2 regions of the Maribacter sp. UH1 genome follow, and region 2 is predicted to be linked to the other one. Evidence: riboswitches for the same ligand, from Rfam matches in the RefSeq annotation. Region 2 holds a riboswitch; the other holds the start of a gene.
The links. A riboswitch is a leader RNA that binds a small molecule or an ion and turns the genes downstream of it on or off. The one in region 2 is predicted to bind S-adenosylmethionine.
Positions count from the first base shown of each region.

Region 1: linked by a shared signal. The riboswitch ahead of UH1x_RS19405 (Na+/H+ antiporter NhaC family protein) and the one ahead of UH1x_RS04525 (homocysteine S-methyltransferase family protein) in region 2 are both predicted to bind S-adenosylmethionine.

Region 1 covers NZ_CM166387.1:4,457,225-4,472,879, reverse strand. The annotation lists gene UH1x_RS19435 (ABC transporter permease) at 1-724, shown strand, start outside; gene UH1x_RS19430 (DUF3526 domain-containing protein) at 725-2,065, shown strand; gene UH1x_RS19425 (tetratricopeptide repeat-containing sensor histidine kinase) at 2,280-4,343, shown strand; gene UH1x_RS19420 (response regulator) at 4,556-4,930, shown strand; gene UH1x_RS19415 (hypothetical protein) at 5,053-5,799, shown strand; gene UH1x_RS19410 (serine hydrolase domain-containing protein) at 5,812-6,894, opposite strand; SAM-I-IV-variant riboswitch at 7,102-7,199, shown strand; gene UH1x_RS19405 (Na+/H+ antiporter NhaC family protein) at 7,269-8,549, shown strand; gene UH1x_RS19400 (RNA polymerase sigma factor) at 8,743-9,264, shown strand; gene UH1x_RS19395 (FecR family protein) at 9,302-10,210, shown strand; gene UH1x_RS19390 (TonB-dependent receptor plug domain-containing protein) at 10,242-12,737, shown strand; gene UH1x_RS19385 (vanadium-dependent haloperoxidase) at 12,907-14,361, shown strand; gene UH1x_RS19380 (cytochrome-c peroxidase) at 14,507-15,655, shown strand, end outside.
Region 2 covers NZ_CM166387.1:1,028,312-1,043,966, forward strand. The annotation lists gene metH (methionine synthase) at 1-1,958, opposite strand, end outside; gene UH1x_RS04520 (four helix bundle protein) at 1,969-2,322, opposite strand; gene UH1x_RS04525 (homocysteine S-methyltransferase family protein) at 2,366-3,355, opposite strand; SAM riboswitch class I at 3,470-3,584, opposite strand; gene UH1x_RS04530 (NAD(P)/FAD-dependent oxidoreductase) at 3,742-4,803, opposite strand; gene cobA (uroporphyrinogen-III C-methyltransferase) at 4,892-5,725, opposite strand; gene UH1x_RS04540 (nitrite reductase) at 5,727-7,817, opposite strand; gene UH1x_RS04545 (sulfate adenylyltransferase subunit 1) at 7,965-9,212, opposite strand; gene cysD (sulfate adenylyltransferase subunit CysD) at 9,316-10,266, opposite strand; gene UH1x_RS04555 (phosphoadenosine phosphosulfate reductase domain-containing protein) at 10,315-10,938, opposite strand; gene UH1x_RS04560 (DUF2061 domain-containing protein) at 10,953-11,216, opposite strand; gene UH1x_RS04565 (RrF2 family transcriptional regulator) at 11,417-11,827, opposite strand; gene UH1x_RS04570 (hypothetical protein) at 11,920-12,450, shown strand; gene UH1x_RS04575 (trans-sulfuration enzyme family protein) at 12,509-13,681, opposite strand; gene thrA (bifunctional aspartate kinase/homoserine dehydrogenase I) at 13,806-15,655, opposite strand, start outside.

The DNA of each region.
Region 1 (15,655 bases), 1.3 Mb from region 2:
AGCTTTTAGCGCAACCGCTAAAGGTGCCTTGATAAAGTTGTTAGGTATATGGTTGTTATTCGTTATCATAGTTCCAAAATCATTACAAGCAATGGGTTTTTACTTATACCCTACTCCTTCTAAAATAGAAATGGAAACAGCTGTTGAACATGATTTGATTGAATTGGGAGATAGTCACAATCCAGACGACCCACATTTTAAGGCATTAAAAGACTCTGTTTTATTAGCTAATAAGGTTACGGATGTTAATGACCTTCCTTTCAATTATGGCGGTTTTGTGATGTCTAAAGGAGAAGAATTAAGTGCTGAAGTTTACCTTGAACACCAAGAAGGACTATATGAAGTTTATCATAAACAAAACAATTTGGAGCGTTATTCCGCATTCATAAATCCGTATTCTGCCATTAAAAATTTATCAATGGCATTTTCAGGAACAGATTTTCAATCTTTTCTTCATTTTAAGGATGAGGCAGAAACCTATCGCTTCAAATTAGCTCAGGATATGAATCAGTTGCAGATGGATTTTATTCCTAATAAAGGCAAAGAAGGACCTAATACTATATCTAGTGATTTTTGGAAAGAGTTTCCTCCTTTTCAATATCATTTTTTAAGTATAAGAGAGGTGTTTAAAAATGAGGTAACCTCTTTAATAGCCCTATTATTATGGAGTATTTTATCCGTTTTTGGATTATTGAAATTATCAACTAACCTAAAAGCCATATAGATGTATAGTTTGTTATTTAAATCGTTTTTTAGAACGAAAATATTCTTGGTTAGTCTTGTTTTATTAATGTCTGTTGGTGTGATAAGCATTTTCATAGGAAAGCAATACTTGGTAAAACAAGAGAAAACGATAGCCGCAGCCCAAGTATTTCAAGAAGAAAGTATTAAAAAGAATATAGAATATCATAGTGAAGATTTAGGATTGCTTTTGTATTATTTACGTTTTACGCTAGCGAAAAAACCTGAAAATATAAGTGCAATTTCAATTGGGCAGAGCGATGTAAATCCGTTATTACAAGCTGTAACCATTCGTGGTTTGGAAGGGCAAAAATATGATACCGATTTTGAGAATCCGTCATTGCTCATGTCGGGTAATTTAGACCTAGGCTTTGTTATTATTTACTTATTTCCGTTGGTATTAATAGCCATGACCTTCAACCTATATTCAGAGGAAAAAGAATTAGGAACTTGGCGTATTTTAGCAGCACAAACGTCAGAAAAAGCCGGATTTTTATTTAAAAAGATGGCAGTAAGAATACTCTTTGTATTTGTGGTATTAATTGTTCTCATGTTTTTGGCAAGTACTATATTACAGATTTCAATGAGCGCCAATTTCTGGGCTATTTTTCTACAAAGTATATTGTATCTATTATTTTGGAGTGCTTTATGTTTTTGGATGGTATCATTATTAAAAAATTCAAGTTTTAATGCATTGGCATTGATTTCAATTTGGGTAGTATTGACCATTTTAATTCCTGCATTAGTGAATAACTATGTTATTAATACCTACCAAGTGCCAGAAGCCTTAGATGCCATGGTAGAGCAAAGAGATGGTTATCATGAAAAATGGGATATGGAAAAGGATGTTACCATGAATGGGTTTATAGGAGCCTACCCGCAATATGTAAATTATGAAGTACCACAAGATAGATTTAGCTGGATCTGGTATTATGGTATGCAACATATGGGTGATATGGCTGCCAAAAAAACAAGTAAAGAAATGAAAGATAAAATTATGCAACGTAATATGGTGAGTGAAAAAGTAGCACTTTTTATACCAACAATGCATGCACAATTAAGTATGAATAACCTGGCTGGCACAGATATGATAAGCCATTTAGGTTTTTTAGATGCATTGACTAAATTTCATGAAAATCTAAGATTGGGCTTTTATGACAAAATTTTCAGTGAAAAGTCCCAGAGTTCAGTAGACTGGACAAAGCACAGCCTTAAATTCTACAATGTAGTATATAGTTTTAGTTGGTTAAAGTTATTATTGCCAACATTTTTAATAACTCTTGTTATTGGATTAATAGGAATTTTTAATCTTAGAAAACTATGATGGTGACTGCGTATAAATATAATTATCGCATGTATTTAAATTGATGATCTAGTAAAGAAATTTACATTTTAATTTTTTCCCTTTGCCCCTACTTTTCAAGCATACTGAATTTTAATAAATACAATTTGTATGAATTTACCTACAATTAATGATGTTTTGCAACATTAATATTTTTATGTAATTAATGTGTAGTATCTTTTTTGAAAAATAAATAATGAAAAAGGTATTTTATACAACTAACCATTTCTATGTTTCAGTTTTTTTGATGCTTTTCAGTATTGTCACAATATTGGCTCAATCAGAGCAAAATACCTTAAGAAAAATTGAAGAATTAAAATCTTCTACGGGTTTTAACGAACAGAATGAAGAATATATCGACTTAGTTTTAGAATTAGCAAAATTAAAAATTAGATCAAATGCTGACAGTGCTTCTATTTTGCTTAAAGAAGGATATGATCTAAGCTTAGAAATGCAATATAAAGCAGGTGAAAGTACCGCGCTATCTACCTATGGGTATTTATATTTTGAAGAGGGCAAAATAGAAAAAGCTCATGAGTATAATACCAGGGCCTTAGATTTAGCTAATTCCTATAATCTTAATAAGCCAAAGTTAAAAGCTTTGAATAATATGGGTCTAGATTATTGGTTACAAGGAGAAGAAGATAGAGCCCTAACTAAATTTCTAGAAGCATTAGCTGTTGCCACAGAAATTAATGATGTGGATAGAATAATCGGTATCAATGTAAACATAGCCAATTTGTATAGTTCTAATGGTGATAATGAAACTGCCTTGACATTTCTGGGAAAAGCAAAAAAACTAAGTACAGAACTGGCAAATGAAGAAGTACTGGCTTATACCCTAATTAATATGGCATCTATATATGCTGATGCAGGTGATTTTGAAGAAGCTGAAAGAATGGTAAATCAGAGTTTAGCATTTTTTAAAAAACAGCAAAGTATAGATTGGATGTCCCATGCTTTTGAACAAAAAGGGTCTATTGCATTGGAACAAGAAAAATATAAAGAAGCCCTGGGTTATTATTTAGAATCAGAAAAATTATGTGATGAAATAGATTTTAGTTACGGTTATACACTTGTATACAATGGTTTAGCAGAGTGTTATTTAGAAATGAACAATATAGAGAAGGCAGAGGAATATGGGTTAAAAGGTTTAGCTATTTCTACTGAGCAACAAATTGCAGGATCCATTAAAAAGTCAAATTTATTATTATCTAAAGTTTACCATCTTAAAGGAGAAGATGAATTAGCATATAAGTATCAATCTACTTATATGGATTTACACGAAAAAAGTTCAACAGAGAAGTTTAAAAAAGGACTTGGTATTTTACGTAGTAAAACAAAGTATGAGAATGAAAAGCGACAATTAATTGCGAATCAAGAAAAAGCTATTGCTGAACAAAAGAAATATGTCTACTTAGCAATTGCGGCACTTGCAATCGTTTCCTTATTTCTTGTTTTATTATATAGAACAGGAAAACTCCAAAAAAAATACAATGAAAAGCTACAGGAAAAACAAGATGCTTTACTAATGCATGAGGCACAACTAGAAGAATCCAATAAAACAAAAGACAAACTATTCTCTATTATTGCCCATGATTTAAAGGGACCTATAAATTCTTTCTACACGCTTATGAAAATGACCTCCAATGAGACTATTAGCAAAGAAGATTATAATACTTTTTTTCCACAAGCTTTAAGGGATATTCAAGGTATTTCTGAAATGTTGAACAATTTATTAATATGGGCAAAAACACAAATGAAAGGTATTGTATTAGATCGTTCTAATATTAAGGTTTGTAAAATTGTAATGAATACAGTTTCAATTTTAACTCCCTTGGCTGAAAAGAAAGAAATTGATATCTTAAATAATATTCCAGAGAATACCATTAGTTATAGTGACGCCAACCATGTCATTATTATAGTCAGAAATTTAATTAGTAACGCTATAAAATTTACAAATAAGCAGGGTAAGATAGTCATTAGCGTTACAGAGAAGGAAGATGAATTACAAATAGAAGTTGCAGATGATGGCGTTGGTATGGATAAAGAAACACAAGAAATGCTTTTTCAAAAAAAGCATATTAAATCAACTTTTGGTACTAATAATGAGAAAGGCACTGGTTTAGGATTGTCTATATGTAAAGATATGGTAGAAAGTAATGGTGGTAGATTATGGGTAGCAAGTGAACCAAATAAAGGAACTTCAATATTTTTTACCATACCAAAAAAAATGGATAATTTAAAAATAGCATCTTAACTATAGTTGCTATAGCGGTAAAATAAATGCACAAATTTAGAGAGCTTGGCTTTATAAATAGGGAAATATTTACTTTTAAAATTCCGAATTAAATTTAGTGTTTTAGATGGGAAATTAACATATAAAGACACTTTCTCACCTTTCAACAGAATTAATTTTTCATTTTCAGACAATGGGGTACTTTTCGTCTCTCAAACCTCAAACTCAGATTAATGAAACTCGAACTAGTAATTGTAGATGACTCTCACCTCTGGTTGTCATTAGCAGAAAAGCTTGCCAAAACGCATCCGTTGGTTGGTAAGGTAACAATCTTTGAAGACTCATATGATGCCTGGGTACATATACAGATAAACAAACCACAATTTGTTATTTCGGATATAGAAATGCCAGGAATGAACGGACTTTCGTTCTTAGAAATGTTCAGTAATAGGTTGCCTTTTATTTCAACTTCTACTAAACAAGAATTTGAAGAAGTGGCAAGAGAGCTTGGTTGTGTAGACTTTATTACCAAACCATTTACCAAAACAGATATACACCATGCTATAGATTCAGTTTACTATCACATGTACGGTAAAAAAGTAAGTTGAACTGATAATTTTCTTACCAATAATTAAGGATGGTAATAGCATCTTATTGGCATACATAATATTTAGATTGGTTATATTTACTTTTTTAGTAAATTCTTGTATCTCAAAACATACATATAACCATGACCCCCGATAAAGATATTTTTAGTACTAAACAAGGTAGATGGGACTTTGCAATTGCCATTGCCGTAATAGCCCTATTCTCTATTTTCATCTACATGTATATGTTTAATAATGAGAATGAAATGACAGAGGCAACTCCTGATTTGGAAACATCGAAAGAACAATTACCTGCTTCTTATCATTCAGAAGATCGAGAGTATGTATATACAAATTCAGAAACTTATGTGCCGGTGACAATACCTGCAAAAGATGCAATTGACCCTAATAAGAAAATTGCAATTATTATTTCTGATGCCCCACTTACTGAGGCTGATTTAGTAGATGATAAAATAGACTCGGTAGTTAAGCAAGAAATAGTAGATAAACCAGAAAATACATTGTCGACCGAATCTGTAAAAACAATGGTAGACACAGTAACTACAGGTGTTGGGGCAAAAGAAATTAAAGAACCAGTTGTAGAAAAAGAAGATGTATTAACAGAGAAATCAAAAACAGTATCAGTAGCTAATACAACTTCAGAATTAAATTGTATGGCTATGGTGGGTGTTTTTAAAGATCAGAATAACATAGCTGCAATTATTACAAAACTAAAAGCTTTAGGGTATACACATGAACAAGGCGCATACCCAAAAGGTTTAACTTACATAAGTGTACCTGTTGATTGCGAGAACGAATCAAAAAAGAAGCAACTTATATCAGAATTAAATAAAGCATTCGGTATTGATTCATGGGTTAAAAAGAGATAAGTTCTTAAAACCTTAAGGTAATTCATAATCTAAGCCTGAATATATACTTAAGGCACCAATTACAATATCATTTGGCACCATGTTTACACCATTAGACAAATAGGTAAGGGTTACATCATCTGACGGAAAGTAGATACTTAAAGATTGATAACCGTCTACCCTGCCATCATGTCCAAATCCACTTTTATTATAAAACGGAATTGTGAAGAGACCGAAGCCATAACCATCATTCATCGTTGTCATTTTATTAAGCGAACTTTCAGAAACCAACCTTCCGTCAAACAAAGCATTATAAAATACATTTACGCCTTTAGGTGAAGATACCAAAGAGCCGGTGCCTTGGAGAATGGTATAATGAGTTTCAACCAAAGCGACCCAATTTTCACTTTCTAATTGATAAGAATATGCTTCATTGTCTGTAGCATTGATTTCTTCTCCATTATAAGTATTTGTAAGTCCTAACGGTGTAGCCAATCTATCTTTAAATGAACTAGCATAAGTTTTCTCGTCAATATCTTCAATTATAAATGATAGCAAAAGGTAATTGGTATTGGAATATTCAAATTTCTCATTTGGATTAAAATTAGTACCGTTTTTAATGAAAATCTCTAAAAGTTTCTGTCTAGAGGCAGGTTGTATTCGGTCTTCTGGGTCATATTCACCCTCAGTAAAATTGAAGAGTCCGCTTCTATGATTCAATAATTGTTCTATAGTAATAATTTTGGCATTAGGTATTTCTGGAAAGTAATTGTCTATTGTAGTTTCTAGAGTCAATTTGCTTTCTTCAACTAGCTGCATGATCATGGTGGCCGTAAATGCTTTAGTAACAGATGCTATTCTGTATTTAGAATTTTTGTTGCCCTCAATTGAATTTTCTACGTCAATAAAACCAAATGAATATTGATAATCCTCTTTACAATTTTTAAAAATGGATATACTGCCCATTCCTAAGTTTTGTTTTTCAATTCTTGAAAAAAACAAGTCCATTTTATCTCGGTCAAAATTTTCACCGAATTCTTCTATTTGAGTTGAACATGCTGTAGTAAAAACAACTAACAAACATGCGAAAATAACTTTAAAGTAATTTGTAATCATATGTAAATGTTTGAATTAGTTTGTGTTATGGAATCAAACTTCGACCATTAAATAGTACGTTGTTGTTAATTAAATAATAATTGACGTTAAAATTTATGTAATAATTCACGAGTGAATACCGCAATCTATTGTAAGAATAATTTGTAGATAAATTAACCTTATTTAAGATTTAGTCATCAGTTTTATACATTATTTTTGCGCCCTTAAAATAATTATCAAGAATCTCAAAAAAGGAGATAGCAACCTGCAATAACAAGCAAGGTGCTAAATAGATAAGCCAATTAATTGGAACAAATGTTAATTCATAATCCTTCTAATTTTTAGCTATTTCTTTTTTTGATTGTGAAGAAAGAGAAATGGAAAGTACCAAAAAGATGACCCCCAAATTTTCTGCCTTAATACCTTTGTTGGTATTTGTATTTACCTTTTTAGGCGTAGGTATCTATCAAAATGATTTCTATGCCCTACCCGCACCTATTGCGGTAATTGTGGGTATTGTAGTTGCGTTCATACTATTTAGGCAATCGATATCAGATAAAATCGATACGCTTTTAAAAGGTTGTGGAGATGATAAGATATTGACGATGTGCCTTATCTATTTATTGGCAGGTGCTTTCGCTGCAATTACTAATGAAACAGGTAGTGTAGATGCCATTGTAAATCTTGGTTTAGACCTTATAGCCATACAATACATATATGTGGGCATTTTTATCATTGCCGGGTTTTTATCTGTCTCAACAGGAACTTCTGTTGGCGCTATCGTAGCCTTGGCGCCAATAGTAGTAGGTTTTGCCGAAGAAAGCAATGCAGAGCTGGCAGTATTATGCGGGGCGTTATTGGGCGGTAGTATGTTCGGTGATAACCTATCTGTCATTTCAGATACAACTATTGCAGCAACCCAGTCTTTAGGTTGTAAAATGAGTGATAAGTTCAAACAAAACATTAAAATAGCTGTGCCAGCAGCGATATTTACCATTGTTATACTAGTTTTTCAAGGCTTAGGGTTAGAATCCGTTGCATCTGAAAACACGATCTATAATTATGATATTGTAAAGATTTTACCGTATGTGTTGGTAATTGTCCTGTCTATTGGTGGAGTCAATGTATTTGTGACGCTATTACTAGGCGCTATAGCTGCAGTTGTATTAGGAATTGTTCATCAAGATTTTACTCTGATTGAGTCCGCCAAAATTGCTTACACAGGATTTACCAACATGACAGAAATATTTCTTTTGTCTTTATTGACCGGAGGACTGGCGGCATTGGTAGAAAGAAATGGCGGAATAGAATTTATATTGGTCAATATTAGAAAGCTGATAAAAAATAAGAAATCGGCACAATTTGGTATAGCTACATTAGTGAGTACAATTAATATGGCAATAGCCAATAATACCGTTTCAATTATAATTGCCGGACCAATTGCAAAGATTATTAATGACGAGTATCATTTAGATAATAAAAAGACGGCTTCTATTTTAGATATTTTTGCCTGTATTTTTCAAGGTTTACTTCCTTATGGAGCACAGGTCTTAATGATTTTAAGCTTCTCTAAAGGGGAAATAGATTATTTAGATTTGGTAAGTAATACATGGTATCTAATGCTTTTGTTTATGTATACGTTACTGTTTATTGGGGTAAGACCTTTACGTAAATAATAAGGTTTTATAATTAAGAACTTAATCTCATTAGTATTATAAACACATAACAATACTCCATAGATAATATTTGAATACTTTGAGTATTATCTTGAGGTAGTTTACTTTAGAGTATCTTGCATTTAAAAGCTTCAATAACTAATATTGGGGTAATAGACCTTATAATTGGTCTTTTAGAATTTAATATTAAAGAATGGGTCAAGAACCATCGGTTTGCGAAGAGAGCGTTTATAATAACATTTATCGAACCCATGCAGAAGGTTTGCGAAATTACCTTTACTATAAGTTTGGCGATATGCAGCGGGCAGAAGATATTGTACATGATTCTTTTGTTAAATTGTGGTCTATGTGCAGTACTGTCGTTTATAAAAAGGTAGCCAGTTTTCTATATAGTATTTCAAGAAATCTAATGATCGATACGCTGCGTAATAAAAAAGTTGCTTTAAAATTTGAAAAAGGATTGGTTAAGGAACAAGATAATGAAGACCCTTATTTTAAATTAAGAACAAAAGAATTTCAGTTAAAACTAGAATCCGTTATTTCAGATTTACCAGAAAAGCAACGCGAGGCTTTTTTAATGAATAGAATAGATAAGCTTACATACAAAGAAATAGCGATTAGGCTAGAGGTCAGCGAGACAGCTATTGAAAAACGTATTTCAAAAGCTTTAATAAAATTGAACAGTATTACAGAAATTAAAGATTTTTCTATTTAGCAGGTTGGTTAAATAGTTTTTTAAACGTATTACTAGTATGAGCAAGCATTTAGAAGATAAAAATTTAATTGCCCGTTGGATGGATGATCGTTTAAGTAACGAGGAGAAAGAACAACTGAAAGAATCGGGTGAACTAGATGCGCTTAAAACTGTAATTGATGATATAGATACCTGGAAGGTAAAACCATTTGATCTAGAGGCAGGTTTAGCCAAATTAAAAGAAGAGAATAAGACAGTTGTTCCATTAAAAAAGAGCAATAAAAACTGGCTGCGTATTGCCGCAAGTGTAGCTATATTACTGTCCTGTAGTCTGCTTTGGTATTTCACGTCTACTAGTTCCACTACTATTGCTACCAAAATTGCAGAGAGTAAAACAGTTGAACTACCAACAGGTTCTTTGGTTGAATTAGATGCGGCATCAAGTATAACATATGATAAAGATGATTGGGAGGACAGTAGAATGCTTACTCTTTCAGGTCAAGCATTTTTTAATGTAACTAGCGGTGCTCCTTTTGTGGTGCAAACTCCCACGGCACAAGTTTCTGTGTTGGGTACACAGTTTAATATAAGTACACAAGAGGAACAGTTTTCGGTATATTGCTATGAAGGTAAAATAGAAGTTTCGTATAAAAACAATTCAGAAATTATTACGAAAGGGCAAAGTGTTTTTTTAGTAGGTGGCAAATTTAAAAAAGACCAACACCAATATTTGAGTCCGGAATGGATGAATGGTTTAAGTTCCTATGATAGAACTCCGCTAAAAACAGTTATAGCTGATGTGAAACGCTATTACAATGTAGATGTAAATCTTCCACAAAAGTATGATACACTTCAGTTTACGGGTACAATAGCGCATAAAGATTTGCAACAAACTTTAAATACCATTTTTACCACCATGGAAATAAAATACGAGCTTCAAGAGGGTAATACCGTTATTTTTGAATAGTATTGAACGTATAAAGCATAATATGAGACCCATGTATAAGCATAAGAGAACACTACTTCAGTTTCTTGTTCTTAGTTGGTGTTGTATTTTATTTCCTTGTATATCATTTTCTCAAAACGGTCCTACATTAAAATTAGTAGATTTTTTAGATGAATTAAAAGCCACTTACAATGTAGATTTTATCTATAACCATACCCTTTTAGATCAAGTTGTACTGCCCTCCTCTTCACATGATTGTGAATCGTTAGAAAATTGTTTATCGAATATAAATGAAGAGGCTCCTGTCAAATTTGTTAAAGACGGAATCAACTCATATATGGTTGTGCCTATAAGAAATGATATTTCATTTAATGTTATAGATGCAGAAAATAGTGAGGTCATTCCTAATATAACTATCCAAATTAATAAGGGAGAAGAGCGCTTTTTGTATCCTATTAATTCAAGGTATACCATCAAGAATATATTCGCATTAGATTCGGTTCATATACGTGCTTCCTTTTATTCCAAATTAGATATAATAGCTTCTGCGTTGGATGCATTAAAAACACCTGTGCGCTTAGAACATGCTATGATTCATTTGAATGAAGTTCAAATTACTGATTATTTGACAAGAGGTGTTAACGCTAAGATTAGTGATAATACCTTTCATATAGATATGCGGTCATTGGGTTTACTAGCAGGGGAAACTGATGGTGATGTTTTTAATGTAGTTAAAAATATACCGGGAGTACATACGCCAAGTGGTAAACCAGGAAGTTTAAATTTTAGAGGAAGTACATTTGACCAATCACTTATTGAAATTGACGATATCCCCATTTACCATAACGGGCATTTTTATGGCGCTATAGCACCCTATAATCCTACAATAGTTAACGAAATTGAAATTCAAAGAAATACCCTTTCTGCAAAATGGGGAGGTCGTGTTGGGGGGCTAATGCATATTACCACAAGCAATAATGTACCGGACTCTACAGCATATAACGTTCAAGCAAATACTGTATATGCCGGTGCTACGGCAAAAATTCCTATTGTAAAAGATAAGCTTGCCTTATATGTAGCCGGTAGGTCTAATTACCCAAGTATTAATTCTCCAAAACTTACCGCCTTTTCTATTCTAAATTTTCAAGGTAGTCGTTTAGAAGATGTTGCGGATAAGGTCAATAGCGAAAATTTTAAAGTTGGATTCTATGATATTAATTCAAAATTGGTTTATGATATCAATGAGAACCATAAAGCCACGATCAGCTACATAAATATTCAAAATATTTTATCGGCAACCTTAGAAGATTCTGAGGATAAGGACAATAAAGATTTTAGGGATTTATCGTTGAATAACTGGGGAATGAATATGAAATGGGAAGGCACTTTGTCAGAGAAACTCAAAGTCCAAGCACGAATCAGTAAATCTATATTATACATCGATAACAAAAGTGAAGGCTTTTTAGCATCTGAACGTTCAAGTTTTGAAAAATACGCTAACACCATTGATGATACACGCCTTATAACAGAAGTTCAATTACAGTTAAACGATAATACCGAACTAGAAACTGGATATACCTTAACTGATTATAGTTTAAGGTTCGATGAGCGTAATGATGAGAATAGTGTAAACAATCGTAGAGATCAAGATGCATTAACTCATAGTGCTTTCTTATCGATCAATAAAAATTGGAACGATAATATAACGGCTAGTTTTGGTATGCATACCGATTATTACGAACCTAATAAAAGGTTTTATGCAGACCCAAGAATTTCAGTTAATGTTAGGACAAGTGATGCCTTTTATTTTAAGACTTCGGTAGGTCGATCTCATCAATTTATTCAAAAAAAGATTCGAGACGATTTTGATGATTTTAATAACCAGACTCAGTTTTGGTATCTTCCTGATCAAACTACTTCGGTACTTGAGGGCTATCAGACAATGTTAGGTGCCTTGTACAACAAATCTGGTTGGTTAATAGATTTTGAATTGTATAGTAAAAATACCAACAATGTAACTTTACAAACCAATATCAGCAACCTACAGAAAGGCAAGTTGAAAAGTATGGGTGCAGATTTGTTCGTAAAAAATAGATGGAACAATTTTGAAACCTTGTTTAGTTATTCGTTAAGTGAAGTAAATACGGACTTTAATGAAACCTTGCCGATATTTTTTGACCAACGCCATATTCTACATGTTACAGCTTTATGGCATTTAGATCCTTTTAATTTGGCGGTAACTTGGGGCTATTTTACCGGTATGCCTGTAATAGTACCGAATTTCGATAGTAGTAGCTCAATTTCACAAAGCGATTTGGATATTGGCTATACCGATCGTTTTCCTAGTATGCATCAATTAGACGTATCAGCAACATATGAATTCACAAATGCTAAAAAAGGTTGGAAGGGCATTGTGGGCTTGTCATTTGTGAATCTTTATGACCAAGATAATATCGTAAACATATTTCAGAATGAGCCACCGGTAGATGACCCCTACCGTAAAACTATAGGCTTCGCTCCTAACCTACAACTTAGCATACAGTTTTAGGTGATCCACTAAAACAAAACACCATTTAATCTTACCAATTTTAAAGTATTCTAAAACTAATTCTATTTTTTTTCAAATTAGGGGTTGGGTAAATCGAACTCTTGATCGTATTAAGGAAAAGGCATAAATAAGCCTTCAATTAAACAGTAACCTTAATACAAAAAATGTTATGCGAAATAATCAATTAAGATGGTTAATAATAATTCTAGCGGTGATTTTAGTACAAGCTTGTGCCAAAGATGAACTTGATGTACTTGAACTAAGCGATGCCGAAGTAGAAGATCTTAATACAGTAGAACAAGATTCTTTAACAGCTAGAAGACAGAACAATAGAAACAACGGTTTAAACCCATCAGAAGAGACAGTACAGCTTATAACGGATTGGAACGATCTGTGGTTAGTATTAGATCGATACACCAACGGATTAAGACCTAACACTACGGCAAGAGCACTTGCTTATATTCATTTAGCTGGTTATGAAACAGCGGTAGCTGATATGGATGGTTACGGATCTACTAGAAATCAATTACAAGGTTTTAATCTAGACCAAGATGATAGACCTGCCAATGTAGATAGAAATTTAGCACTAAACACTTGTTATGCTTTGGTTTTCGATCATTTTATGTTCAGTGTATCCAATAATGCTAAATCTGGTATTGCCACTTTAGAAAATGAAATGGCAGAAGAATTATCTGAAAACTTATCTCAAGAAGAAATAGAAGATTCTGAAGAGTGGGGAGCATTGGTAGCAGAAATGGTCATTGCCTATAGTCAAACGGACAATGCTGCGGAAACACAACAATTAGATCCTAATCCTGCCTCATACGTGGCACCTGTAGGAGTTGGTTTATGGGCTGCATCTGAAGGTGAAAGTGCATGGTTTCCTTATTGGAATCAAGTTAGAACTTTTGTGATTTCTCCTGAACAAACCTCTAGTACGCCCCCACCTTTTGATCATAATGAAAATAGAAATAGTGGTTATTACGAACAAATGGAAGAAGTGGAGATCTCTGCTACAACTGCCAGATTATCGGATAATGAAGATCTGTGGATTTCAGAATTCTGGTCAGATGATGTAGAAGGTTTGATGATGAGTCCTCCTGGACGTCAGTTTTCAATAGCAAATCAGCTTATTGAGCAAGAAGATTTAGATTTTGAAGAAACCTTAGAGCTATTATTGAAATTGGGTTTCGCCATGAACGATGCAGCAGTTTCCGCTTGGGATGATAAATATACTTACAACACGGAGCGTCCAAGTAGATATATTTTAGAATATATAAATGATGATTTTCAAACGAATTTAGCACGGTTTATTTCCTCTCCAAATCCTGCATTTCCTGCCTACCCTTCTGGTCATGCAACCTTTGCAGCTGTGGCATCTGGAGTATTTATAGACATATTTGGTGGTGATGCAATTAATTTCACGGACAGAACCCACGCAGGTCGTTCAGAATTTAGAAGCGACTCTAGAAGCTTCAATTCTTTTTCTGAAATGGCAGAAGAAAACGGATATTCTAGAATACCATTGGGTGTTCATATACAAGCAGATAGCGATGAAGGTGCTCGTTTAGGTTATGAAATTTCAGCAGCTATAAACAGTTTCAACCTTTCCCCAAATTTTTAAGCTTAAACTCTTAATTGTAAAGGTTTCGCCGTTGCTGGCGAAGCTTTTACAATTATAAAAACATCTATCCTGCCAAAATTTAAAAGACCAGAATGACAAAAAACTACTTTTTAATTTTTATCAATCCCTTTAAAATCAATTTAATATGAAAAAGTATGTTGTCACTTTATGTCTAATGACATTTATAATCATTTCTTGTGCAAAAGATGAGTATATAGAAATTCCTGAAGATGAGGAAGAAGTAGTTTTGGTTGAAGATGAAAGTGAAATTGATACCACGGTAGAAGAAGAAACATTAGATATTGTGAAGGTGGATGATTCCATTCTAAACCTACCTGATTCACCTTTTAATTATGCCAATATTCTTTTACCTGATTTTTTCTTTGACAATGATGTCAGAGATGAGGATAATACTCCCAATAATAATGCTACAACAGATAATGGAGCAACTTTAGGGAGGGTTCTGTTCTATGATAAGAACCTGTCAATGAACAACACTGTTTCTTGTGCTTCTTGCCATATACAAGAAAACGGATTTTCCGATCCCAATGCATTAAGTACAGGGTTTAATGGAGAGTTGACTTCAAGAAATTCTATGGGTTTGGCAAATGCCAGGTTTTATGAGAATGGAAGATTCTTTTGGGATGAAAGAGCCGCAACCCTAGAAGCACAAACCTTAGTACCTATACAGGACTTGGTTGAGATGGGGTTAACATTGCCTGAACTTGAAGAGAAACTAACACAACAGCCTTATTACGCAGCTTTATTTACAAATGCTTTTGGCGATGAAACAATAACAAGCAATCGCGTAGCATTGGCATTATCACAATTTATAAGATCAATGGTTTCCTACGAATCTAAATTTGACGAAGGACTTGCTCAGACACAAGATATAGATGACAATTTTCCCAATTTTACTACATCTGAAAATAGAGGTAAGCAGTTGTTTATGAGTAATCAAACGCGATGTTTTGATTGTCATGCCACCAATGTATTTGTTGGGGATGATGCAAGAAACAACGGGTTGGATGCTACCATAACAGATCCGGGTGTAGGTGGTATAACCGGAAACAACAATGAGTTAGGTGAATTTAAAGTGCCATCATTAAGAAATATAGCCTTAACCGGACCGTATATGCATGATGGTAGATTTGAAACTTTAGAAGATGTTGTAGAACATTATAACAGTGGTGTCCAAAATAATCCTAATCTAGATAATAGATTAACCCAAGGTAATAATGTCCGTCGATTAAACTTGTCTGATACAGATAAACAAGCCTTGGTAGATTTTCTA
Region 2 (15,655 bases):
ACAACCTCATCTGTCAATATTGCCGGGTATTTTCCATGCAGTTCCCAACTTCTAAAAAATGGAGTCCAATCAATATACGGCACCAAAATGTTCAAATCTAAATCTTCTATTACTTGAATCCCAAGCTTATTCGGTTTTACGATTTCCGAAGTTTCCCAGTCTATTTTAAACTTATTGCTACGGGCCTTAGAAATAGATTTATATGTTTTACTTGATGAGCGATTTAAGAACTTCTCACGAAATATATCGTAATCATCTTTAATGCTTTTCTTATAACCATTAGAAGTTTCTTTCTGCAGTAAATCTCCCACTACAGTAACCGCTCTAGAGGCATCATTTACATGAACTACAGCTTCTTTGTATTGTGGATCAATTTTTACCGCAGTATGTGCCTTACTGGTTGTTGCCCCACCAATTAGCAATGGAATCTTAAAGTCTTTACGTTCCATTTCCTTTGCCAAATGCACCATTTCATCCAAAGAAGGTGTAATCAATCCGCTAAGCCCTATAATATCCACATTGTGTTCTATGGCTGCGGCAATAATTTTTTCGGGAGGTACCATAACTCCCAAATCAACAATCTCATAATTGTTACATGCCAGTACAACACCCACAATATTTTTGCCAATATCATGGACATCGCCCTTTACCGTTGCCATTAATATTTTACCTGCATTGTCAGAATCACCTACCTGCGGATTCAACAACTTTTCTTCTTCAATATATGGCAATAAATAAGCTACCGCTTTTTTCATTACACGGGCAGATTTAACCACTTGTGGCAAGAACATTTTTCCGCTCCCGAATAAATCACCCACTACATTCATACCGGTCATTAAATTACCTTCAATAACTTCAATAGGTTTATCTGCAGCAACTCTAGCTTCTTCTACGTCTTCAACAATATATTGGTCAATACCTTTTACCAAGGCACGTGTAATTCTATCTTGTAATGGCTCTTCTCTCCATGAAAGATCTATCTTACTTTCCTTAGTTTTCCCAACTACAGATTCTGCAAAATCAAGCAATCGCTCGGTTGCATCCTCTCTTCTATTTAAGATAACATCTTCAACACGCTCCAATAAATCTTTAGGTATATCATCGTATACCTCTAACATACTTGGGTTTACAATACCCATGTTCATACCAGCTTTTATTGCATGATATAAGAAAACCGAGTGCATTGCCTCACGCACAGGGTTGTTACCCCTAAAGGAGAAAGAAACATTACTTACCCCACCACTTACACTGGCATGTGGTAAATTTTCACGCACCCATCTTGTAGCTTCTATAAAATCGATGGCATTCAATTTATGCTCATCCATACCTGTGGCTACAGGAAATATATTTAAATCGAAAATAATATCTTCTGGTGCAAAATTCACTTTGTTCACCAAAACATCATAAGAGCGTTTTGCTATTTCAATTCTACGGTCATAATTATCTGCTTGACCTACCTCATCGAATGCCATAACGATTACCGCGGCACCATATCTTTTTATCAGCTTGGCATGATGTATAAACTGTTCTTCACCCTCTTTTAAACTAATGGAATTTACCACACATTTACCCTGAACTACTTGTAGACCCGCCTCAATGATTTCCCACTTAGAGCTATCTATCATTATAGGTACTCGAGAAATATCTGGCTCAGAAATAACAAGATTCAAAAATTTGACCATGGCTTCTTTACCATCGATCAATCCGTCATCCATGTTAATATCAATAACCTGTGCTCCATTCTCTACCTGCTCTCTAGCAACAGCCAATGCCTCTTCAAACTTCTCTTCTTTTACAAGACGTAGAAACTTTTTTGAACCAGCAACGTTTGTCCGTTCACCAACGTTGATAAAGTTAGTTTCGGGAGTGACTATTAGGGGTTCTAAACCGCTCAACCGCAAATATCTGGTTGTTGGTTGTTGGTTGTTGGTTGTTAGTATTTTAGACCTATTGCTCATTTAATCCGTATCACTTTTTAAAATAATTGATAAATCCATTTATCAATTTCTTACAGCTAATAATTCTCTTATTAATAGCTTCAAAATCCTCACTCTCAATATAATTTAAATCAAGGGCTATATAAAGTTGAGTTTCTAACTCATACAAAGAACCTCTAGAAATATGTAAAAACTGTATCGTGTCCGCCGCTGTCCTTCTTCCGCATCCTTCTGCTATGTTAGAAGGAATAGATACAGCACATCGTCTAAGTTGATTAGTAAGTCCATAAGTCTCTTCTTTTGGAAACGACTTGGTCAAAGTATAAATATCCTTCACAAGAATTCTTGACTCCTTCCAAACATCTAATTCTGTATAGACTTTCATATTATTACTTTTTATCCAACAACTAACAACCGACAACCAACAACTAAAATTGACGCGGAGCAAAATTTTCCACTACCTCTGCTATCGCCGTAATATGCTCAGGAGTGGTACCGCAGCATCCACCTACAATATTGACCAACCCTTTTTCTGCGTATTCTTTAATTTGTTCTGCCATTTGATCAGGAGTCTCATCGTACTCTCCGAATGCATTCGGTAGTCCTGCATTTGGATGTGCTGAAACTGCATGCTCACTTTTGGTTGACAGTACCTCTAGATGCGGAACCAATTGATTAGCTCCTAATGCACAATTGAAACCGACCGATAAAATAGGAATATGGGAAATGGATATCAAAAAAGCTTCTGCCGTTTGACCAGACAACGTTCTACCTGACGCATCGGTAATGGTACCGCTTACCATAATTGGCACATCTATATTTCGATCTTCTTTTACTTCCTCTATGGCGAACAATGCTGCTTTTGCATTTAACGTATCAAAGATAGTTTCTACCAATAAAATATCCGATCCACCATCTAACAAGGCTTCTACTTGTTGTTTATATGCTACACGTAACTCATCAAAAGAAACTGCTCTATATCCCGGATCGTTTACATCAGGAGACATGCTTGCCGTTTTGTTGGTAGGACCGATACTACCGGCTACAAATCTTGGTTTATTCGGTTCCTTCTTTGTAAATTCATCTGCTACCATTTTAGCGATACGCGCAGATTCATAATTCAACTCATACACCAAGTCTTCCATGTAATAATCCGCCATCGCTATCGTGGTTCCAGAGAATGTATTGGTCTCTACGATATCGGCACCCGCAGCGAAATACTTGCGATGAACCTCGGCAATTGCATCAGGCTGAGTTAGTGACAACAAATCATTATTGCCCTGTAATGGGTGTTCCCAATCTTTAAAACGTTCTCCCCTAAAATCTTCCTCAGTAAATTTATAACGCTGTAGCATAGTACCCATGGCACCATCTAATATGAGAATTCGCTCTTTTAATATTTCCTTTATATCCTTCATTTTACGGTGTAAAATATTATTGGTTCAATAAAAATCTAATTCGTAATCAAGTAAGGAAAGTTCGGCTAGATGCCTTTTCTTAAGTTATCTGTCTTTGTAATGCCATATAGAATAACATCTTCTGCACAAGTACACAGAATAAAGATAGAATGTAGCACCTTCTTTTCCATATTGGAAAGGGTTGCCAAGGTTTCAATGGGTCTAGTCCCTCCACCTTTCTTGATAACGTTTCAATCTATTTATGAACGATTTGCAAAGTAACGGCACAGTATACTCTTATCCAAGAGTAAACTTGTTTTTTAGCCAACGAAATTTTTAAAAAATGTCATAAAAAAAGCCTCTAGATTCATATGGAGTCTAGAGGCCTTATTAATCAAATAATAACTTTATGCTATACTCTGTACTACTTCTTTTTTGGCTTCTTTCTTAGATCCATCGAATCCTTCGACACCACCAACAGTAGTATATTTCATTACATAGCGCTTACCCGGATTGATTTGTTGGTATGCATACTGACACATTACCGCTGCTTCATGAAAACCTGAAAGTATCAATTTCAATTTACCTTCATAGGTATTAACATCGCCAATAGCATATACTCCCGGTATATTTGTTTGGTAATCTTTTGCGTTATTTACCTTAATGGCATTCTTCTGAATTTCTAGACCCCAATCACCTATAGGACCTAATTTTGGTGAAAGACCGAATAACGGAATAAAATTATCCACCTCTAAATAGGTGTCTTCTTTCTCTTTATCCGTATGTTTAATCACAACAGCTTCCAAATGATCTTTGCCGTGCAATTCTTTTACCTCTGCTTTAGTAATCAATTTGATTTTACCAAGCTTTGCCAATTCAGATGCTTTTTCAACAGAATCCAAAGCCCCTCTAAATTCATCTCTTCTATGTACCAAGGTCACCTCTGAAGCTACATCGGTTAAAAATATAGCCCAATCTAACGCTGAATCTCCACCACCGGCAATAACCACTTTTTTGTCTCGATATACTTCTGGATCCTTAATCATATAAGAAACACCGGTATCTTCAAAATTCACAATATTTGAAATAGGTGGTTTTCTAGGCTCAAAAGAACCTAAACCGCCTGCTATAACTACAACTGGCGCATTGTGCTGAGTTCCTTTATTTGTAGTTACTACGAATGAACCATCTTTTAACTTATCTAAAGTCTCAGCTCTTTCGCCCAAAGTAAAACCTGGCTCAAAAGGTTTGATCTGCTCCATTAAATTATCTACCAAAGTACCTGCCAAAATTTCTGGAAATGCAGGAATATCGTAGATAGGCTTCTTAGGATATATCTCTGAACACTGTCCGCCTGGCTGCGGCAATGCATCTATTAAATGCGTTTTTAATTTTAACAATCCTGCTTCAAACACCGTAAATAATCCGGTTGGTCCCGCTCCTATAATGAGCATATCTGTTTTAATCATAATTTTTTGTTTAGTAAAAAGTAATTAACAATCACTTTTCAACTTCTTTTAATTTCACTTCAACTATGTACTTTATACTTTGTACTTTTTATACTTCGCTCATTTTAGCATTCTCCTTTGAATACTGATTCTTCGCCTGAATTAATGCCTTTCTATGTTTTACCACTTCACCTATGATGATAATTGCAGGGTTAGATAATTTTTCTTTTTCCACAACCTCAACTATAGTCTCAATAGTTGCAATGCCTAGTTTTTCATTCTTACGGGTTCCATTTTGAATAATGGCTATTGGCATATCCGATTTTCCCTCACCTTTGAACAGTTCTACAATTTGTGGAAGTTTTGACATTCCCATTAATATAACTACCGTTGCACTACTTTTTGCAGCTAAAGCAACATCTGTTGATAGCTTATGTTCTTTTGTTGTTCCTGTAATTACCCAAAAACTTTCTGATGCCCCTCTTTTTGTTACTGGAATATTCTGATAAGCCGGTACACTTAAACTCGATGAAATACCTGGTACCATGGCCACTTCTAAACCATGTGAAGCTGCATATTCCATCTCTTCTGAACCACGACCAAATACAAAAGGATCTCCGCCTTTTAAGCGCACCACATGTCCCGCAGATTTTGCCCGGCTGACAATCAACTCGTTTATCTGTTCTTGCTGATATGCATAGCATCCTCTTCGCTTACCCACAAAAATCAATTCTGCATTATTGGCATACTTCAGCAACTCTTCGTTAACCAAAGCATCATACAAAACCACATTGGCATTTTCCAGCGTTTTTATAGCTTTTAAAGTGATAAGCTCTATATCGCCAGGTCCCGCGCCTACAACAGTCAACCTCCCTTGACTTTGCGAGGGAGTATCAACTATTGAATTGATTGTTTTTTGATTGGATAGATTATTGGTATGCATATTATGCTTCTGCTAATTCTTGTTCTCTAAACTTTGCAACCGTCTCTAAGAATACTTTGGCATCCTTTATATAAGACTCGGCAAATTCTTTTGTTGGTTCATTCTGATTCAATTGCAGTACCAATTTCTCAAATCCGCCAGCAACGGCAATTCTTCCATCGGCTACAAACTTCTCATCAAAATCTTTAATGATACTTACATGTGTATTTACTTTCGTATTCTCTGAGGTTAACATCGCTTTCGCTGAATTCACCATTGAAGAATATGCGTGATAGATACTTGCAGACCATTTTTCTGCATCGAACATAGCTTGAGCATTCTGTATTTTCTCTTCACTTTCAAAAAGAAGTGTAGCAATCAAGTCAATAACCACACCTGCACACTCACCTACACCAATTGCTTTTTCATAACGTTCTGTATTTCCCCAGTCAATGAAATCTTCTGGCGTTAAATCATCTACAGATGATAATGGCGTTAAAAAATCATAGAAATACATTTGCCCTTTTCCAGCATAGTAATCCGGAAATGATAAATCGCCACCATTAGCATCGTAATCATTCAAGATTAAACGTAATGCTTCAGGACCTCTTTTACTAGGCACTTTAACCACTTTATCAGCAAAACGACCTTGACCGTTACCATCTGTGCTACCACCTAATAATACTTGTAGTGCCGGAGCAACTAATTTATCTTTCGTACGAACGGACATTCCCTGAAAACCAATATTTGCCATATTGTGCTGTCCACATGCGTTCATACAACCACTGATTTTTATTACAACATCTTCGTTATTGATATAATCAGGATATTCTGTTTTTATAACTCTTTCTAGTTCTTCTGCAATACCTGTACTACTTGCAATACCTAAATTACAAGTATCCGTACCTGGGCAAGCTGTTATGTCTAATGCTTTGTTATAACCTGCTTCTGCAAATCCTAATTTTTTCAATTCCGTATAGAAAAATTCAATGTTTTCTTCTTTTACAAACGGAATCAAAATGTTTTGACGAAGTGATAAACGAAGCTCACCTGCTGCATATTTCTGCACCAAGTTGGCTAATAAACGTGCCTTATCGGTATAGAAATCACCTAACAAAACTTTGATACCCAAAGCTACATAACCAGGTTGTTTCTGCGGAACAACATTCGTTACTTTCCACTTTTCAAATTCCTTTGAATCTGCTATTTCAACTGCAGGGACTTTTAAATCTGAAACTTTGGTTTTTGGATAGTCTTCTGGATCAATAGGAAAAGTATCAAAAGGGACTGCTGTTTTTTCTGCAGCCAACAATTCTTTGAATCCATCCAAGCCTAAATCTTTCAACAAAAATTTCATTCTTGCCTTTGCTCTACTCTTACGCTCACCGTAGCGATCAAAAACACGTATTACCGTTTCCATTAACGGAATGATTTGATCTGCAGGTAAGAAACTATATAATTCGTCCGCATGTCTTGGCTGAGAACCTAATCCGCCACCTAACATCACTTTAAAACCGACTTCTCCATTTTCAATTTTGGCGATAAAACCTAAATCGTGCATGTATGATAATCCTGTATCAGCATCACTTGCTGAGAAAGAAACTTTGAACTTACGTCCCATTTCTTGACTTATAGGGTTTCTAAGAAAATACTGAAATAATGCATGTGCATATGGCGAAACATCAAAAGGCTCATCTACATCAACACCAGCCGTTTCACTTGCCGTTACATTCCGTACGGTGTTACCACAAGCTTCTCTCAACGTAATATCGTCTTTCTCCAGTTCTGACCATAACTCTGGAGTTCTGTTCAAATCTACATAGTGAATCTGAATATCTTGACGCGTTGTAATATGTAATCTACCCGTAGAATATTCGTCGGACACATCGCAAATACGTAGCAATTGCTGAGAAGTCACCTTACCATATGGCAATTTTATACGGATCATTTGAACGCCTTCTTGACGCTGACCATATACACCACGAGCTAAACGAAGGCTTCTAAATTTCTCTTCATCTAATTTGCCGCCATGGAACTCATGAATCTTGCGTTCCAATTCTAAAATATCATTCGCAACTACTTGATTCTCTATTTCTGTTCTAAAACTCTGCATATTGTGGCCCCTCCTAACCTCCCCAAAAGGGAGGAACACTTACTCGGGTTAAACAAGCGTTATTATTAATTTATCACTTTACTATTCCTATAGACTTACTATACTAATTAAAATATGATGTCTAGTTTGAATTCCCCTAAGGGGCTTTTACTGTATAAAACCAGCCCCTACGGTACTATTAGATTTTGTATCTATTAAGATGAACGACCCGTTAGTTCTATGATCTTTAAATTGATCGTAAAAAATTGGCTTATTTAAACGAAAACTTACCTGGGCAATATCATTCATACCTAATGAATCTGTTTCTGTATCGATACCCGAATAATCAGGCGCAATTTTATGATGTACCTGTTCCACTTTCGCCAATACTTTATTGACACCATGTTGAACAACATATTTGTTTCCTGCGGCTAACGGCAACGAATCCATCCAAGAGATTGTAGCTGTAAATTGCTTATCAACCGTTGGCAAATCTCCAGCTTTCACTAACATATCTCCACGACTCAAGTTAATTTCATCTTCTAAAGTAATAGTTACCGATGAACGTCTAGAAGCAGTGTTATACTTCTTGTCATGAAAATAGATTTCTTTTATTTTAGAACGCGTTTGCGAAGGAAGCGCTACCACTTCATCACCTACACTCAACTCTCCTCCATAAACCTTACCGGCAAACCCTCTAAAATCATGATGCTCATCTGTCTTCGGACGAATAACATATTGTACCGGGAAACGAGGTGTACCTGCATTAAAAATATCTTTTCTATCTAAAGCCTCAAAATGCTCTAACAAAGTAGGACCAGTATACCAAGGTGTCTTATCTGTTTTATTTACTACATTATCACCTTTCAATGCACTTACCGGAATGAAGGTTATCTTCTGATCTTGGTAATCTCTTTTCGCCATCAACTCTTCAAAATCAGCTTTGATAGCATTGTAAGTTTCCTCAGAATAATCTACCAAATCCATTTTATTAATAGCCACTACAACATCTTTAATACGTAATAAGTTATTGATAAAAAAGTGTCTGTTCGTTTGTTCGATAACACCCTTACGTGCATCGATCAATATAATCGCTGCTTGTGAGGTAGAAGCACCTGTAACCATATTACGGGTATATTCTACGTGACCGGGAGTATCTGCAATAATGTAACTTTTCTTTGCTGTAGAGAAATATATATGGGCAACATCTATAGTAATACCCTGTTCGCGTTCTGCTACCAAACCATCTGTAGCCAAAGAGAAATCTAAATAATCGTATCCCTTTTGCTTACTAGTCTTTTCTATTGCTTCTAACTTATCGCTGGTCAAAGATTTTGTATCGTAAAGCATTCTCCCTATCAAGGTACTTTTACCATCATCTACACTACCTGCCGTTGCTATTTTTAGTACTTCCATTTTAAAGCTATTAGCCCTTCGCTATTCGCTATTGGCTTTTTAATATTATTGTTATTGCTAGCAGCTAATCATATAACTGCCTACTGCGACTGAATACTGTTTTCTAGAAGTACCCTTGTTGTTTTCTTTTCTCCATCGCTGCTTCTGAACGTTTATCGTCTATACGCGCACCACGCTCTGAAATAGATGAATCTCTAATTTCCTCTACTACCTTATCTATAGATTCCGCATCTGAAAGTACGGCTGCTGTACAAGACATATCGCCTACTGTACGGAAACGAACCAATCTTTCTTCTACAACCTCATCTTCTTCCCTAAATACAATACCGTCTTCTGCAGACCATATCATACCATCTCTTAAAAAAGTCTTACGCTTGTGTGCGAAATAGATTGACGGAATTTCAATTTGCTCTTCTTTGATATAAGACCACACATCTAATTCTGTCCAGTTAGATATAGGAAAAACTCTTACATTCTGACCCAATTCTATTTGTCCGTTTAACATATCGAACAACTCTGGGCGTTGGTTACGCTCATCCCATTGTCCGAAATCATCACGAACAGAAAAAATACGTTCTTTAGCACGAGCCTTTTCTTCATCTCTTCGCGCACCACCGATACAAGCATCGAACTTAAATTCTTCAATTGCATCTAATAATGTCGTCGTCTGCAAGCTATTTCTACTTGAATATCTACCTGACTCTTCTTTTACCTTACCTTGATCGATTGAGTCCTGAACATTACGCACAATTAACTCTAACCCTAACTCCTTAACCAATCTATCTCTAAATTCAATAGTTTCAGGAAAGTTATGACCCGTGTCTATATGCATTAATGGGAAAGGAATTTTCGATGGCCAAAATGCTTTTTGCGCCAAACGAACCAGTGTAATAGAATCTTTTCCTCCTGAGAATAAAAGAACCGGCTTCTCAAACTGAGCGGCAACCTCCCTAATGATATAAATTGCCTCATTCTCAAGTGCATTTATATGGGCAGTATCTTTTAAAAGTTCTTGGGAAGGCGTTACTTCCAATTCCGTACTTGTATTACTCATTCTATATTTTCTTAGATAAATTATCTTATTCTTTTCTACGACCTTAGATTAACTATGCAATCCGCATTCTCTGTTCTCCAACACCTTAGTTGGGTCAAAATAGTTATGCTCGTTAGGAAGATTATATTTTCTTAAATAGGCATCTAATTGGGTATCGTTCCAGTGGTAAAACGGACTCACCTTCAACACTCCGTCTTTGCTTAGACTTAAAATATCTAAACTGTCGCGGTGTGCGGTCTGCCCTTTTCTTAGGTTCGTAAACCACACATCTGGTTTGAATTCTGCCATGGCTCTTTTAAAAGGCTCCAACTTTACTTGTTCAGTAAACTCGGCATGTCTAGGGTCATCAATTTGTGGAATACCCATTACAGCATCTCTATGTGCAGTGGTTTGTTTTGGCACAAACAATTTTACGTTTAAATTCAATTTGCTGATTATTTCATCTGCATGCTTATATGTTTTTGGAGTGTTATAACCCGTATCGCACCAAACTACAGGAATATCTTTTTTCACTCCTGATACCGCATGTAAAATAGCAACTTCATAGGGTCTGAAGTTTGTTGTAACTACAGGCGTTTCTGCATGCTTCACTGCCCAAGAAATAATTTCTTCTGGCGGTATACCTTTAAATTGAATGTTCAACTTCTGAACTTGTGCTTCTGTCAATGCCATAATACTATTCTTTATTATTTACCCCACTTTACTAAATTCCAAAAACGCTCGTGAAAGAAATACAATATCATTTTTGTTACGAAATCTATAGAGGCTATTGATGCTGCTACTGAAAACTCACCTGTAAGTATATAAGATATAATCAGCGTATCTACTGTTCCTATTACTCTCCAACTAAAAGCCTTGGCTATACTACGAATTGGCTTTTCAGATGTTTTATCATCTTGATACGTAGTTTTGTTTTCTTTTTTATTTAATATAAGTTGATCTGCAATCATCTTTTACTCAATTTTTATTACCCTACTAATTTAATAGAGTTTTCAAAAATAGTATTATTTTCCAATGTAGTCGCCCTAATCTCAGATAAATTTCATTTACCCTATAGATTTAGTAGATTATTAACAAAAGAGCATGAAAAATTAATATTTCGCAACAAACTGAAGCATTGCGAATTGCAGAATGAAATAAAAAAATGATTTTATGAGATGATGTCTTTCAGTGTATTATTACGGTATACATCTAAGGCACTATCACGCACTTGCAGCATTAGTTTATGAACGGAACAAGTGTTTTCGTCGGGACAATCATCACAGGTTTCATAAAAATTTAGGCTTACACAAGGTACCATGGCAATTGGACCTTCTAAAACTCTCATAACATCGGTCATCGAAATTTCTTCGGGGGTTTTTAACAAATAGTAACCGCCACCTTTACCTTTTTTTGAACCTAAGAATCCTGTTTTTCTTAAGCTAAGAAGTATACTCTCCAAGAATTTTTGGGAGATGTTCTCCTTTTCGGCTATTTCTGATATTTGAACTGGTTTCTTATCTGGCTGTGCCGCTAAGTAGGCTAGCGCTTTTAAACCATATTTTGTCTTTTTCGAGAGCATAATGCTAAGATAGCCAAATAATAAAAATATCAGCAAAATACTTGAGCACACCATTTTTACGTTATAAGTTTCCAAATCAATTCTACCTACTTATGAAAAAAGTATTCTTATTATCGCTTATTGGCGTATTTGCATTAGTTTTTACATCTTGTTCAGATGACGACAGCGTTGGCGTTTCCAACGCAAGTGAATCACAAATTATCGGTACATGGAACCTTACCGCTCTTGAAACAAGAGATGGCAGGTCTGATACTAATTTTGATGGAACATCAATACCCACTACGTTTACAGCTGTTGGTAAAGATTTTGATACTGTTGTTATTTTTTCTGAAGAACCACAAACAGTAACGAGTGAAGGATCATATACAACGGTGACAACCACTACTGTTATGGGTGAAACCTCAACAGAAGAAGAAACCGGCGAAGACTTTTTCGAAAGTAATGAATGGAGATTGGACGGAAGCATCCTTTATTTTGGCTCTGGCGAAGAAGAAATTGGTTTTACGATTACAGAATTAACAGATTCTCAAATGTCATTACGATATGAGTTAGATGAAACTGTAGATTTTTTAGGATTCGAAACTAGTATTAGTGCGACCTACAATATGACTTTAAGTAAATAAACACTTTAATTTATCGTATAAAAAAAGCCCGGTACATACCGGGCTTTTTTTGTTTCTACTATCCTAATGCCTGAGCAATATCTGCGATAATATCATCTATATGTTCTAACCCTACAGAAATACGAACTGTGCCATCAGAGATACCTACTGCAGCACGTTCTTCTACACTCAACTTACTATGCGTTGTAGATGCCGGGTGCGTAACTATAGTTCTTGAATCTCCTAAATTGGCAGATAGGGACAACAGTTTAATAGAGTCAAAGAACTCTCTACCTGCATCTAATCCTCCTTTAACTTCAAAAGCTACTACACAACCACCTGCTTTCATTTGCTTTTTAGCTATCTCATATTTTGGATGCGATTTTAAGAACGGATATTTCACCCAATTCACTTTATCGTTCCCCTCTAGATACTCCGCTAATTTCAATGCGTTTTCACAATGCCTATCTACTCGTATGGCCAAAGTCTCTAAACTTTTAGACAACACCCATGCATTAAACGGTGATAAAGCGGGACCTGTAATTCTTGAAAAACGATACACCTTATCCATCAACTCTGCACTACCCACTGTAATACCTGCTAATACTCTACCTTGACCATCCATCAGTTTTGTGCCAGAATGAATGACCAAATCTGCACCAAACTTTATGGGCTGCTGTAAATAAGGCGATGCAAAACAGTTATCGATCACAAGTATCAAATTATTCTTTTTCGCAATCTTACCCAACTCCTCTAAATCTAATACATCAACACCAGGATTCGTAGGAGTCTCTGCATAAATGATTTTTGTTTTCGGAGTGATTAGACTTTCTATTTCTTCCAATGCATCTATCTTGAAATAGGTATGGTCAATATTCCACTTTGGGAAGAAGTTCGTAAACAATGAATGCGTTGAGCCAAATATGCTTCTTGCCGAAAGTACATGATCACCACTATCCAATAACGCCGCCAAAGTTGAAAACACTGCCGCCATACCCGATGCAAATGCGAATCCGCTTTCTGCACCTTCCATTTGGCAAACCTTATCTATAAACTCAGATGAATTCGGGTTTGAGTATCTTGAATATATATTACGATCTTTCTCTTCTGCAAACGACGCACGCATATCTTCAGCATCTTCAAATACAAAACTCGAAGTCAAGTACAACGGAACCGAATGTTCCAAGTTTTCACTTCTTTTTAGTTGGGTACGAATCGCGTTCGTTTCAAATTTATTATTGTTTTTGTTCATTTTATTCTTCTAAACTTTTTTTTAAATAGAATATAGAAAAGAGAGAACAGAAAATAGATTCTTATCTAGTTTTCTAATAACACTTCAATCTAATCTCTTTATTCTATTTTCTAACTTCTCTTTACTACCCTTTCTCCGCAATCCTCAATATATCTCCAAATACTCCTCTTGCGGTAACAGCTGCTCCAGCTCCGGCTCCTTGAATTACTAACGGATTTTCTCCGTAAGATTCGGTATAAATTTCTATGATAGAATCTGACCCTTTTACTTGCCCCAAGGCACTTTCCTTTGGCACTGATATCAACTTCACATCTAATACTCCTTTTTCCTTTTGAAGGTTTCCATGCAAATCACCAACATATCTTAATACATGATTTGGCTTCTGATTCTTTTTAATTTCACTGAATTTAGCATCTAACACATCTAAATTCTCTAAAAAGAAAGCCACTTCCCCGTCTTGTAATTTCTTCGGGATAAGGTTATCAATATTTATATCCGTAAACTCATTATGTAAATCTAGTTCACGTGCTAAAATCAACAGTTTTCTACCAACATCATTTCCAGATAAATCTTCACGAGGATCCGGTTCTGTAAATCCTTGCTGCATTGCATCTTTCAAAATAGATGAAAATGGCACATCGCTTTCTGAAAAAGTATTGAAAATATAACTTAATGAACCAGAGAACACGCCTTTGATCCTGGTTATGTTTTCACCGGATAAATGTAATAACTTAATGGTATCTATCAATGGTAATCCTGCACCTACATTGGTTTCATATAAATATTGCTTTTGATTCTTTTGTAGCTCTTCTCGTAGCAACTGATAAAAATCGTAACGTAATGTATTGGCTATTTTATTTGAAGACACAATGTCAAAACCATGTTCTACGAATTCAAAATAGTTAGCCACAAAGTCTTTACTTGCCGTATTATCAATAACGATCAGGTTCTCTAAATGATGACGTTTTGCAAAATCAAAAACGTCTTCTACTTTATACGCCTTGCCTTTTTGTTTTAGATTCGTTTTCCAGCTTTTGGTAATTCCCTTTTCATTCAACAAAATCTTCTTAGAATTTGCGATACCAAACACCCGCAAATCTAATTTCTTACGATCTTTAATTGTTTTGGCAGATTTTAGAATTTGATCGATTAATGTTCCTCCTACATTCCCGTGTCCGAAGACAAGAATATTTATTCTTTTACTGATACCAAATACTTGTCCGTGCATGACGTTTACCGCCTTGTGTAAATCTGCTTTCTTCACTACCAGACTCACATTATTACCTGACACCGTGTTGTTAAACAACAATGGTACAATCTGGTTTTTGATCAGCGCGTTAAAGGGGTTATGGAACGTACTTAAATCTTGACCTACAATAGATATGATCGAAACATCATCTATCACCGTAATCATATTCACATCTTTAGATTCAAAATCATTACTAAATTCATTCTCTAAAGCCAATTTTGCTCGTTTCGCCTTGTCTTTCTTCACCACAAGACCAATACCTCTTTCTGAAGAACCTTGAGATATGATACTGACACTAATATTACTTGCTTCTAAAGCCTTAAATATTCGTGCATCTACACCTACTTTACCTAACAAACCGCGACCTTCAATATTGATCATTGCAACATCTTCAATAACAGAAAGTGATTTTATACCTTCTTTACTAGATTTTGCACTGATCAAAGTTCCTTCATTATCATCATTGTACGTATTTAAAATACGCAACGGAATGTTCTTTTCAATAAGCGGAATAATAGTTTTCGCATGTAAAATAGTTGCTCCGAAATTAGCTAACTCATTTGCCTCTTCATAAGACAAGTTTTCCAACTTTTTAGCTTCGGGCACATAATCTGGATTTGCCGTGTAAATTCCGTCTACATGTGTATAATTCTGTAATTCTTCAGCATCTAGAAAATTAGCCAATAGCGCTGCTGAATAGTTACTGCCGTTTCTACCTAACGTTG